One region of the Caldimonas aquatica genome, then DNA from elsewhere that is predicted to be linked to it. Evidence: predicted binding sites of a transcription regulator. Region 1 holds the regulator's gene; the other holds the start of a gene.
What was found. The regulator FNR, encoded in region 1, switches genes on or off when oxygen is low (the NO sensors DNR and NnrR bind a similar motif). The targets are predictions, from matches to a motif close to TTGATNNNNATCAA.

Region 1 (4,355 bases):
GGCCGAATCCCGCTGGGTGGCCGTTCGTGTGCAGGTCCCCCCGGAGTCTGCCGCCGAGCTGGCCGGGCGCTCCAGCCCCATCCAGTTCGCTATCGAGCGGTTGCCGGACGGCGAGGAGGCCGCTCGCACGGTGCACGAGAAGTCCACCTTCCTGGTGCCGCGCTGAACGCAGGAGCCCCCATGAAAACCCTCGAACCCTCCAAAACCCAGCCCCGCGCATGGTGGCGCGAACCTATGATGTGGCTCGTGGTGGGCGGACCTGCGGCCGTCATCCTGGCCGGCGTGGCGACCCTCGTCTTGGCGGTGTCGCGTCCTGATCCGGTGGTCGATCCCGACTACTACCGTCGTGGACTGGAGATCAACAAGACCATGGCCGAGCGCCAGGCCGCGGCGTCGGAAGCCCCGGCCGTCCGCCCCGCGCTCGAGGTCCGCAACCACGCGGCCACGGGTGGAACGCCCGGGCGATGAGCCCTCAAAGGATCAGGCGGCGCGACGATGCGCCGCCGAAGGAGTGCATGGATGGCGCAGCGGTGGATGTGGATCGCCTGGCCCGCGTTTCTGGTGGCGGGCCTGATCGAGATGTTGGTGTTCGCCTTCGTCGACCCGCGTGACCTGCACTGGCTCGGTGGCGGCGCGATCGAGTTGTCGCCGATGGCGATCTACACCCTGGCCTTCTTCCTTTTCTGGGCGGCCACGATGCTGTCCAGCATGCTGACGACCTTGCTGGCGCGCTCGCCCTTCGAGGTCAACCGCTGTCCTCTGACGGCGGATCAGCGCCCTCCTGCTTGCCCGCGCCCGCAGCACCGGTCCGCGTCCTGAAGAGCCGCGGGTCAGCGAGAAGGCGGGCCCGCCGCCAGCGGCGGCAGCGCATCGCACCCGAGGGCTAGGCTCAGCAGTTGTTGGCCGAGTTGACCAGCTTCTGCAGGCCTTCTTGGTCCAAGATGCGAATCTGGCGCTGCTTGACTTCCAGGAGCCCCTCGTCCTGGAACTTCGAGAAGGTGCGGCTCACCGTCTCCAGCTTGAGGCCGAGATAGCTGCCGATCTCCTCGCGCGTCATGCGCAGCACCAGCGAAGACGGAGAGAAGCCCCGCGCATGCAGGCGCTGCGTCAGGTTGAGCAGGAAGGCGGCAAGCCGTTCTTCTGCGCGCATGCTGCCCAGGAGCAACATCACTCCGTGGTCGCGCACGATCTCCCGACTCATGATCTTGTGGAACGAGTGCTGCAGTTCGGTGAACTCACGCGAAAGCGACTCCAGCTGCGAGTAGGGGATGACGCAGACCTGCGAGTCTTCCAGGGCCACCGCATCGCAGGTGTGGCGATCCTGGCTGATCGCGTCCAGCCCCAGCAGCTCGCCGGCCATCTGGAAGCCGGTCACCTGATCCCGCCCGTCCTCGGAGGAGATGCAGGTCTTGAAGAAGCCGGTGCGCACGGCGTAGAGGGACTGGAACGGATCGCCCGCGTGGAACAACGCCTCACCGCGCTTGACCGCCCTGCGGGTGGCAACCAGCGTGTCGAGCTTTTCCAGCTCTGGGCGCGACAGGCCCACCGGCAAGCACAGCTCCCGCAAATTGCAGCTGGAGCAGGCCACCTTCAGTTCGTTGAGTTTGATCATCTTCTTCGCAGTTCCGGTGGAACCCATTATCGGATGGCCGTGGCTTTCCCGAGGTGACCCCGCGTCCCATACGGACTCCTGCCTCGCGGACCGGATCACAGTGGAGCGGGAGCGGGCACGGTGGAGCAGCATGATCATCCTCAAGTACGGGTGGGATTCTTTCGCGTCGCAGCGACCGTGACCTTGAGACAGATCAAGCGCCCCGGAGTTCTGCCTTGGCACAGTGGAGCCACCATGGAGACCGTCCTTCCTCCTCTCGATCGCGAGTTGCTGGCCCGCTTCGATGTGCCCGGCCCTCGCTATACGTCGTATCCCACGGCCGACAGGTTCGTGGAGGCCTTCACGGAGTCGCACTACCGTCAGGCACTGGAGCAACGCGCCAGCGGGGTGGGGGGGCTGCACGCTCCGTTGTCGATCTACGTCCACATCCCGTTCTGCGAGTCGGTGTGCTACTACTGCGCCTGCAACAAGGTGATCACGAAGCACCACGAGCGCGCCGGCGAGTACCTGGACGCGCTCGACCGCGAAATCGCGATGCACCGCGAGGTGCTCGGCTCCGCGCAGGCCGTATCCCAGCTACATTTCGGAGGCGGCACGCCCACCTTCCTATCCGATGCGGAACTGGAGCGCGTGATGGGCAGCCTGCGCCGGGCTTTCCGGCTCGTTCCCGGCGGCGAGTACTCTATCGAGGTCGATCCTCGCACCGTCACTCCCGATCGTCTTGCACATCTCGCGCGGCTCGGCTTCAACCGGCTGAGCTTCGGTGTGCAGGACTTCGACCCCCAGGTTCAGAAGGCGGTCCACAGGGCCCAGTCTCGCGAGAGCGTCGCCGAGCTGATGGCAGCCGCCCGCCAGCTGAGCTTCGAGTCACTCAACGTGGATCTGATCTACGGACTGCCGCGACAGACCCCGGCGTCGTTCGCCCGCACGCTCGAGCAGGTCGGCGAGCTGCGTCCCGACCGCATCGCGCTGTACGCCTATGCGCATCTGCCCGAGCGCTTCAAGCCTCAGCGCCGCATCGATGCCAGCGAGCTGCCGAGCGCTGAGGACCGGATCTCGATGCTGTCGGGGGCCATCGCCAGCTTCCTAGGCCGGGGCTATGCGTACATCGGCATGGACCACTTCGCCTTGCATGACGACGCGCTGGCCGTGGCCAAGCGCCAGGGCCGGCTGCATCGCAACTTCCAGGGCTACAGCACGCAGCCCGACTGCGATCTGATCGGGCTGGGGGTGTCGGCCATCGGCCGCATCGGCGCCACCTACAGCCAAAATGCCAAGACGCTGCCCGAGTACTATGATGCACTCGCGCAGGGGCGTTTCCCGGTGGTGCGCGGTCTCGCGCTCGACAGGGACGACCTCGTGCGCCGTGCGGTCATCATGGCGCTGATGTGCCAGGGGCACGTGGTGTTCGAGTCGATCGAGGTCTCGTATCTCATCGACTTCCGCCGCTACTTCGCCGCCGAACTGGAACGGCTGGCGGCGCTGGCCGAGGAGGGGTTGGTCACGATCGAGCCCGACGGCGTGTGCGTCACGCCCATGGGGTGGTATTTCGTGCGTGGCATCGCGATGGTGTTCGACCGCTACCTCCAGGCCGACCGCAGCCGCCAGCGCTTCTCCAAGATCATCTGATGGTCTCGGGACTCGTCTTCACCGCGTTGTTGATGGGGCTCGCCGGCAGTCCTCACTGCGTGGCCATGTGCGGCGCTGCGACCGCCGGGGTGGGGTGCACCCGGCCGCGCCTGCTGTCGTTCCAGCTCGGCCGTTTGGCCGGCTATGCCACGCTGGGCGCCGTGGTGGCCACCTCGGCTGGCGCCCTTCAGTGGGGGGCCGAGCACAGCGCCTGGCTGCGCCCCTTCTGGGCGCTGTTTCACGTGGCCGTGCTCGCGCTCGGGATCGCCCTGGTCTGGCGCGGTCGTCAGCCGGCTTGGCTCGAAGGTCTGGCTCACCGCGTCTGGCAGGAGATGCGCCACCGCACGCTCGGCTGGTCCAGCCTGCAGGTGCCCTTCGCGGCGGGGCTGCTGTGGGTGCTGCTGCCGTGCGGGCTTCTGTACTCCGCCCTGATGGTGGCGGCACTCGCCCCAGGAGCCGGGCAGGGGGCCCTGGTGATGGCGGCCTTCGCCTTCGGTTCGGCGCTCGGCCTCCAGGTCGGGCCCATGCTGTGGCAGCGCTTCGGCGCCCGGGCGGGCGGGGGCACCCTCGCCGTGCGGCTGGCGGGGGGCTTCCTGCTCGCCTCGTCCGCGTGGGCCCTCGGCCATGGCGTGTGGTCCAAGGTGGCCGCCGGGGTGTGCTGAGCGGGCTCGGGTGGCGCCCCTGGGCGCGCCACCGCCTCCAGGTACGTGGGGCAAAGGCGGGCGCCGCCTCACGGTTGACCCCCCGAGGGGCCGGCCCAGCCCCGTCTCCCGCAGGGGTGGTGAAAGTCGTCTGAAAGCCGCCCTGACTTAGAATCTTTCGTTCGCGCAAGAACCCGATACCAACCACGTTCCGCGGAGCTTTCTCACATGTACCAGCACATCAAGGTGCCCGAGGGTGGCCAGAAGATCACGGTCAACCCGGACTTCTCGCTCAACGTTCCCGACAATCCCATCATTCCGTACATCGAGGGGGACGGCACCGGCTTCGACATCACGCCCGTGATGATCAAGGTGGTCGACGCTGCGGTGGCCAAGTCCTACGGTGGCAAGCGCAAGATCCACTGGATGGAGGTCTACGCCGGCGAGAAGTCGACCAAGGTGTACGGCCCGGA
Region 2 (4,355 bases), 430 kb from region 1:
CGAGGCGCGCCGCCAGAGCATCGCCCAGTGGAACGCGCGGCACCCGGTGCTCAAACGGGGCCTGGCCCTCACGCCGGTGAAGTTCGGCATCTCGTTCACCGCCACCTTCTTCAACCAGGCGGGCGCACTCGTCAACGTCTATGGCGACGGCACCGTGCAGGTCAACCACGGCGGCACCGAGATGGGCCAGGGGCTGCACACCAAGGTGTGCCAGATCGTCGCCGACGAGCTGGGCGTGCCCTTCGAGCGCGTGCGCGTGACGGCCAGCGACACCAGCAAGGTGCCCAACGCTTCGGCCACCGCGGCCTCCAGCGGCACCGACCTCAACGGCCGTGCCGCGCAGTTCGCCGCGCGGCAGATTCGCCAGCGTCTGGCGGAGTTCGTCGCACGCGAGCAGCAAGTGGACGCCGCCAGCGTCGTCTTCGCCGGCGGCAAGGTCATCACGCCGACGCAAACGCTCGACTTCGCGCAGGTGGTGCACCGCGCCTACCTCGCCCGGGTACAGCTGTGGTCCGACGGGTTCTACGCCACCCCCAAGATCCACTACGACAAGCACACGCTGAGCGGGCGGCCGTTCTACTACTTCGCCTACGGGGCGGCGGTGACCGAAGTGGTGATCGACACCCTCACCGGCGAGAACCGCGTGGTGGCCGTGGACATCCTGCACGACGTGGGCCGCAGCATCAATCCGGCCCTCGACATCGGTCAGATCGAAGGCGGCTTCGTCCAGGGCATGGGCTGGCTCACCACCGAGGAGCTGGTCTGGGATCGCCAGGGCAAGCTGCTCACGCACGCCCCCAGCACCTACAAGATCCCGGCCACGGGCGACCTGCCGGCGCACTGGCGCGTGAGCCTGTGGCCCGAGGCCAACCGCGAGGACAACGTGTTCGGCTCCAAGGCGGTGGGCGAGCCGCCCTTCATGCTGGCGATCTCGGTCTACGAGGCCCTGCGCGATGCGGTGGCGGCCGTCGCCCCCGAGGATCGCCGGCCGGTCGTGCTCCACGCGCCGGCCACGCCCGAGTCGGTGCTGCGGGCGGTTCAAGCCCGCCGGGGGTGAGGCCGTGCGCCTGCCCGACGCCGCCCGTCTTTGGCTGTCGGCCGGCCGCCCGGCCGTCGTGGTGGAGGTCGTCGAGACACAGGGCTCGGCGCCTCGCGAGGCCGGCGCACGCATGGTGGTCGCGCATGACGCCGTGGCCGGCACCATCGGCGGCGGTCACCTGGAACTGCAGGCCATCGAGCTCGCCCGCTCGATGCTGGCGAACGGCGAGTGCGGCCCGGTGACGAAACGCTATGCCCTGGGCCCCGCCCTCGGGCAGTGCTGCGGGGGCGTCGTGACCCTCGGCTACTCGCGGCTCGATGCGGCGGCTCTCGCGGCCTGGCCCCCGGAGCCCGCCCTCTTCACATTGCAGTTGTACGGCGCGGGGCATGTCGGCAGAGCGATCGTGCGGCTGCTGGAAACCCTGCCGTGCCGGGTGCAGTGGATCGACGAGCGCGCGCAGGAGTTCCCCGAGGGATGGGTCTCGCCGTCCGGCCCCGGGCGCCGCGTCGGCGTGCAGGGTGCGGCGGCATTCGTCCGGCCCTCGCACATCGAAGCCGTGTGCGTCGACGCGGTCGAAGCCGAGGTGGCCGAGGCCCCGCCCGGCGCGTTCTTCCTCGTGCTGACCCACCGGCACGACCTCGACCTGCGCATCTGCGAGGCCATCCTGCGGCGGGGCGACTTCGCCTACCTGGGCCTGATCGGATCGAAGACCAAGCGCTCGCGCTTCGAGCATCAATTACTGAGACGCGGCATCTCGTCGCAGACGCTCGCCCGCATGACCTGCCCCATCGGGATCCCCGGCATCGAAGGCAAGGCCCCGGAGATCATCGCGGTGGCCGTCGTCGCGCAGATGGTGCAGCGCGCCGGCACGCTCTCACGCGAGCCGGCCGACACAGGCTTGGCGGCAGCCGGGCGCTGAGGCGCGCCAAGGTGTCGCGCCATCAGGCCATCGAGGGGCGCTCCTGCTCGCCCGCGATACGGCGCAAGGCCGGCAAGTCCAGGATCATCACGGTGTAGCCCGCCACCTCGATGACCCGCTTGTCACGCAACTGCCGCAGCACGCGCGAGAACGTCTCGGGCGTCACCGCGAGTTGGGAGGCGATCGCGCGCTTGCGCTCGCGCAGCGTGACGATGGCGCCCGGGCCCTCGCGGCCCGGCCGCAACTCCGCGTGATGCAGCAGCCACGTCGCGCAGCGGGACTCGGCGTCCTTGAGCATGAGCCCCAGCGTCCCCTCGGTCAGCTCCCGCACGCGCGACGACAGCACGCCCATCATTCCTTCGGCGAGGCTCGGGTGCTCCCGGCAGCAGGCTTTCACCCCCTCCAGCGGAAACGACCACAACAAGGTCTCGCTTTGCGTCCAGGCGTCCTCCAGGTAAGGCCCTTGCAACCACGCGCTCGCCACGTCGAGCCACTGCCCCGGCTCGACCCGACGGGTCTGCTGAGCGAGGCGGCCTTGCTCGGCCGTGCCGAGGGCCACCTGCCCGGAGGCCACCAGCCAGAGGCTGTGGGCCGTTTCCTGGCGCGAGAACACCGGGCAGCCCGGGGGCAGCACATGCTCCACAGCCAGGCGGGCCAGGGTGTGAGCCGCGTCGCGGGGGACACGGGCCGGCTGCAACGCGGCTTGCAACAGCGCGGCACGGGCATCGAGGGGAATGGACGTACTGGGCCCCACTTCGGTCAGGGGGCCGGGGGCGCGGTGGCGCAAGACGATTTCAGCGGCGGCCATGTTCACAGGATCACTCCTCGCATGGCGCAACTGTGGCCCGCCCCTGCCCGGGCGGCATTGCGGTGGCTCAAGAAACACGCGCCCCTCCCCTGGGAAAACCCCCAAGCCGCGTAAGCATTTGAACCGACGGGGCTTGACGGCGGTCAAGCCCCTTCCGGGGGGCCGGCGAGGAGAATCGTGGCCCTCGGTACCGAGGATTTCCAATGCTGCCTGGCTTCCACTCACCCGCGGCGAGCTTCGATCAACCGTTCGAGATGCTCGAGGCCTGTCACGACCGCGTCGAGCGCACGCTGCGCCTGCTCGACAAGCTCGTGCGCCACCTCGACGAGCACGGCGCCGACGCCGCCGCCCGCTCGGCGGCGCGCGATGTCCTGCGCTACTTCGACCAGGCCGCGCCCCACCACCACGCCGACGAAGAGCGCCACGTGTTTCCCGCGGTGCTGCGTTCGGGCGACCCTTCCCTGCGAGCCGCGGTGCAGCGCCTGCAGGCGGACCATCACGCGATGGAGGCCCTGTGGGCCCGACTGAGGGGGGTGTTGCAGGACGTCGCCGAGGGCCGGTGCCAGCGCTGGCCCGACGCAGACCGAGCGGACGACGACACCGGGGCTGGCGTCCCCGCCGCGGGGCGCTCGGAAGTGGAGGCCTTCCTGGCGTTGTACGAGCAGCACATCGCGCTGGAGGAAGGCCAGGTCTTTCCCGCGGCGCGGGCCGCGATCGATGCGGACTCGCTGGCTGCGATGTCGGGCGACATGGCCGCGCGGCGCGGGGCCGCGCCCCCGGCGCCGTCACGGGCCGATTGAGCGCGGCCGGCAGGCGCCCATGCCCGGCTACCGCCGCGCCCGGCTCACCAGTTGCAGCACGCCGCGCAAGCGTTCCGGCTCGAGCGGCTTGGTGAGGTAGTCGTCTATGCCGGCCTCCAGGCAGCGCAACCGGTCCAGCGGCATCGCGCGTGCCGAGATCGCGACGATCGGGCACGTCCACCCCCGCAACGCCTGCAGCGATCGCAGGCGGTGCGTCAACTCGACACCGCTCATGCCCGGGATGTCGAGGTCGAGCACGATGAGGTCGAAGCGCTCGCGGTCGCACAGCTCGATCGCCTCTGCGGCACTGACGGCGCAACTGACGCGATGACCCTGCTTGCGGATCTGCGTCATCGCGACGAAACGATTGACCGCGTGGTCGTCCACCAGCAGCACGTGCAGCGAGGCCGCGCCCTGCTCCTGCTCGGCCGGCGCGTCGGCTTCCAGGCCCTCGATGCCGCGGTAGGCGGTGTGCTCGAAGCGGCTGCGCGCCTTGTCGCGCGACAGGTTGAGGCTGTGCGCCGCCGCGCGTGACCAGTCGCTGTCCTCGTCCGCCTGGGTATCGTTGGGCACCAGCAGGGGCAGCGTCAGGTGGAAGCGGCTGCCTTTGCCGAGCTCGCTTTCCGCCCAGAGCTGCCCGCCCATCGCCTCGGCCAGACGGCGCGAGATGGTCAGGCCCAGGCCCGTCCCCCCGAACTCGCGCGTGGTGGAGTTGTCGGCCTGGGTGAACGACTCGAAGATGCGCTCCAGCTTGTCCTCGGCGATGCCGATGCCGGTGTCGGTCACGCA

Region 2: OMP39_RS11175 (hemerythrin domain-containing protein) is a predicted target of FNR. The motif match lies at 2,900-2,913, and genes of this name have one in related genera.

The regions. Positions count from the first base shown of each region.
Region 1 covers NZ_CP110257.1:2,021,683-2,026,037, reverse strand. Annotated here, with positions in the region: gene ccoG (cytochrome c oxidase accessory protein CcoG) at 1-166, shown strand, start outside; gene OMP39_RS09175 (FixH family protein) at 181-468, shown strand; gene OMP39_RS09170 (hypothetical protein) at 520-819, shown strand; gene fnr (fumarate/nitrate reduction transcriptional regulator Fnr) at 890-1,612, opposite strand; gene hemN (oxygen-independent coproporphyrinogen III oxidase) at 1,847-3,241, shown strand; gene OMP39_RS09155 (sulfite exporter TauE/SafE family protein) at 3,241-3,903, shown strand; gene icd (NADP-dependent isocitrate dehydrogenase) at 4,111-4,355, shown strand, end outside.
Region 2 covers NZ_CP110257.1:2,450,128-2,454,482, forward strand. Annotated here, with positions in the region: gene xdhB (xanthine dehydrogenase molybdopterin binding subunit) at 1-1,057, shown strand, start outside; gene xdhC (xanthine dehydrogenase accessory protein XdhC) at 1,062-1,958, shown strand; gene OMP39_RS11170 (Crp/Fnr family transcriptional regulator) at 1,981-2,766, opposite strand; gene OMP39_RS11175 (hemerythrin domain-containing protein) at 2,970-3,566, shown strand; gene OMP39_RS11180 (ATP-binding protein) at 3,594-4,355, opposite strand, start outside.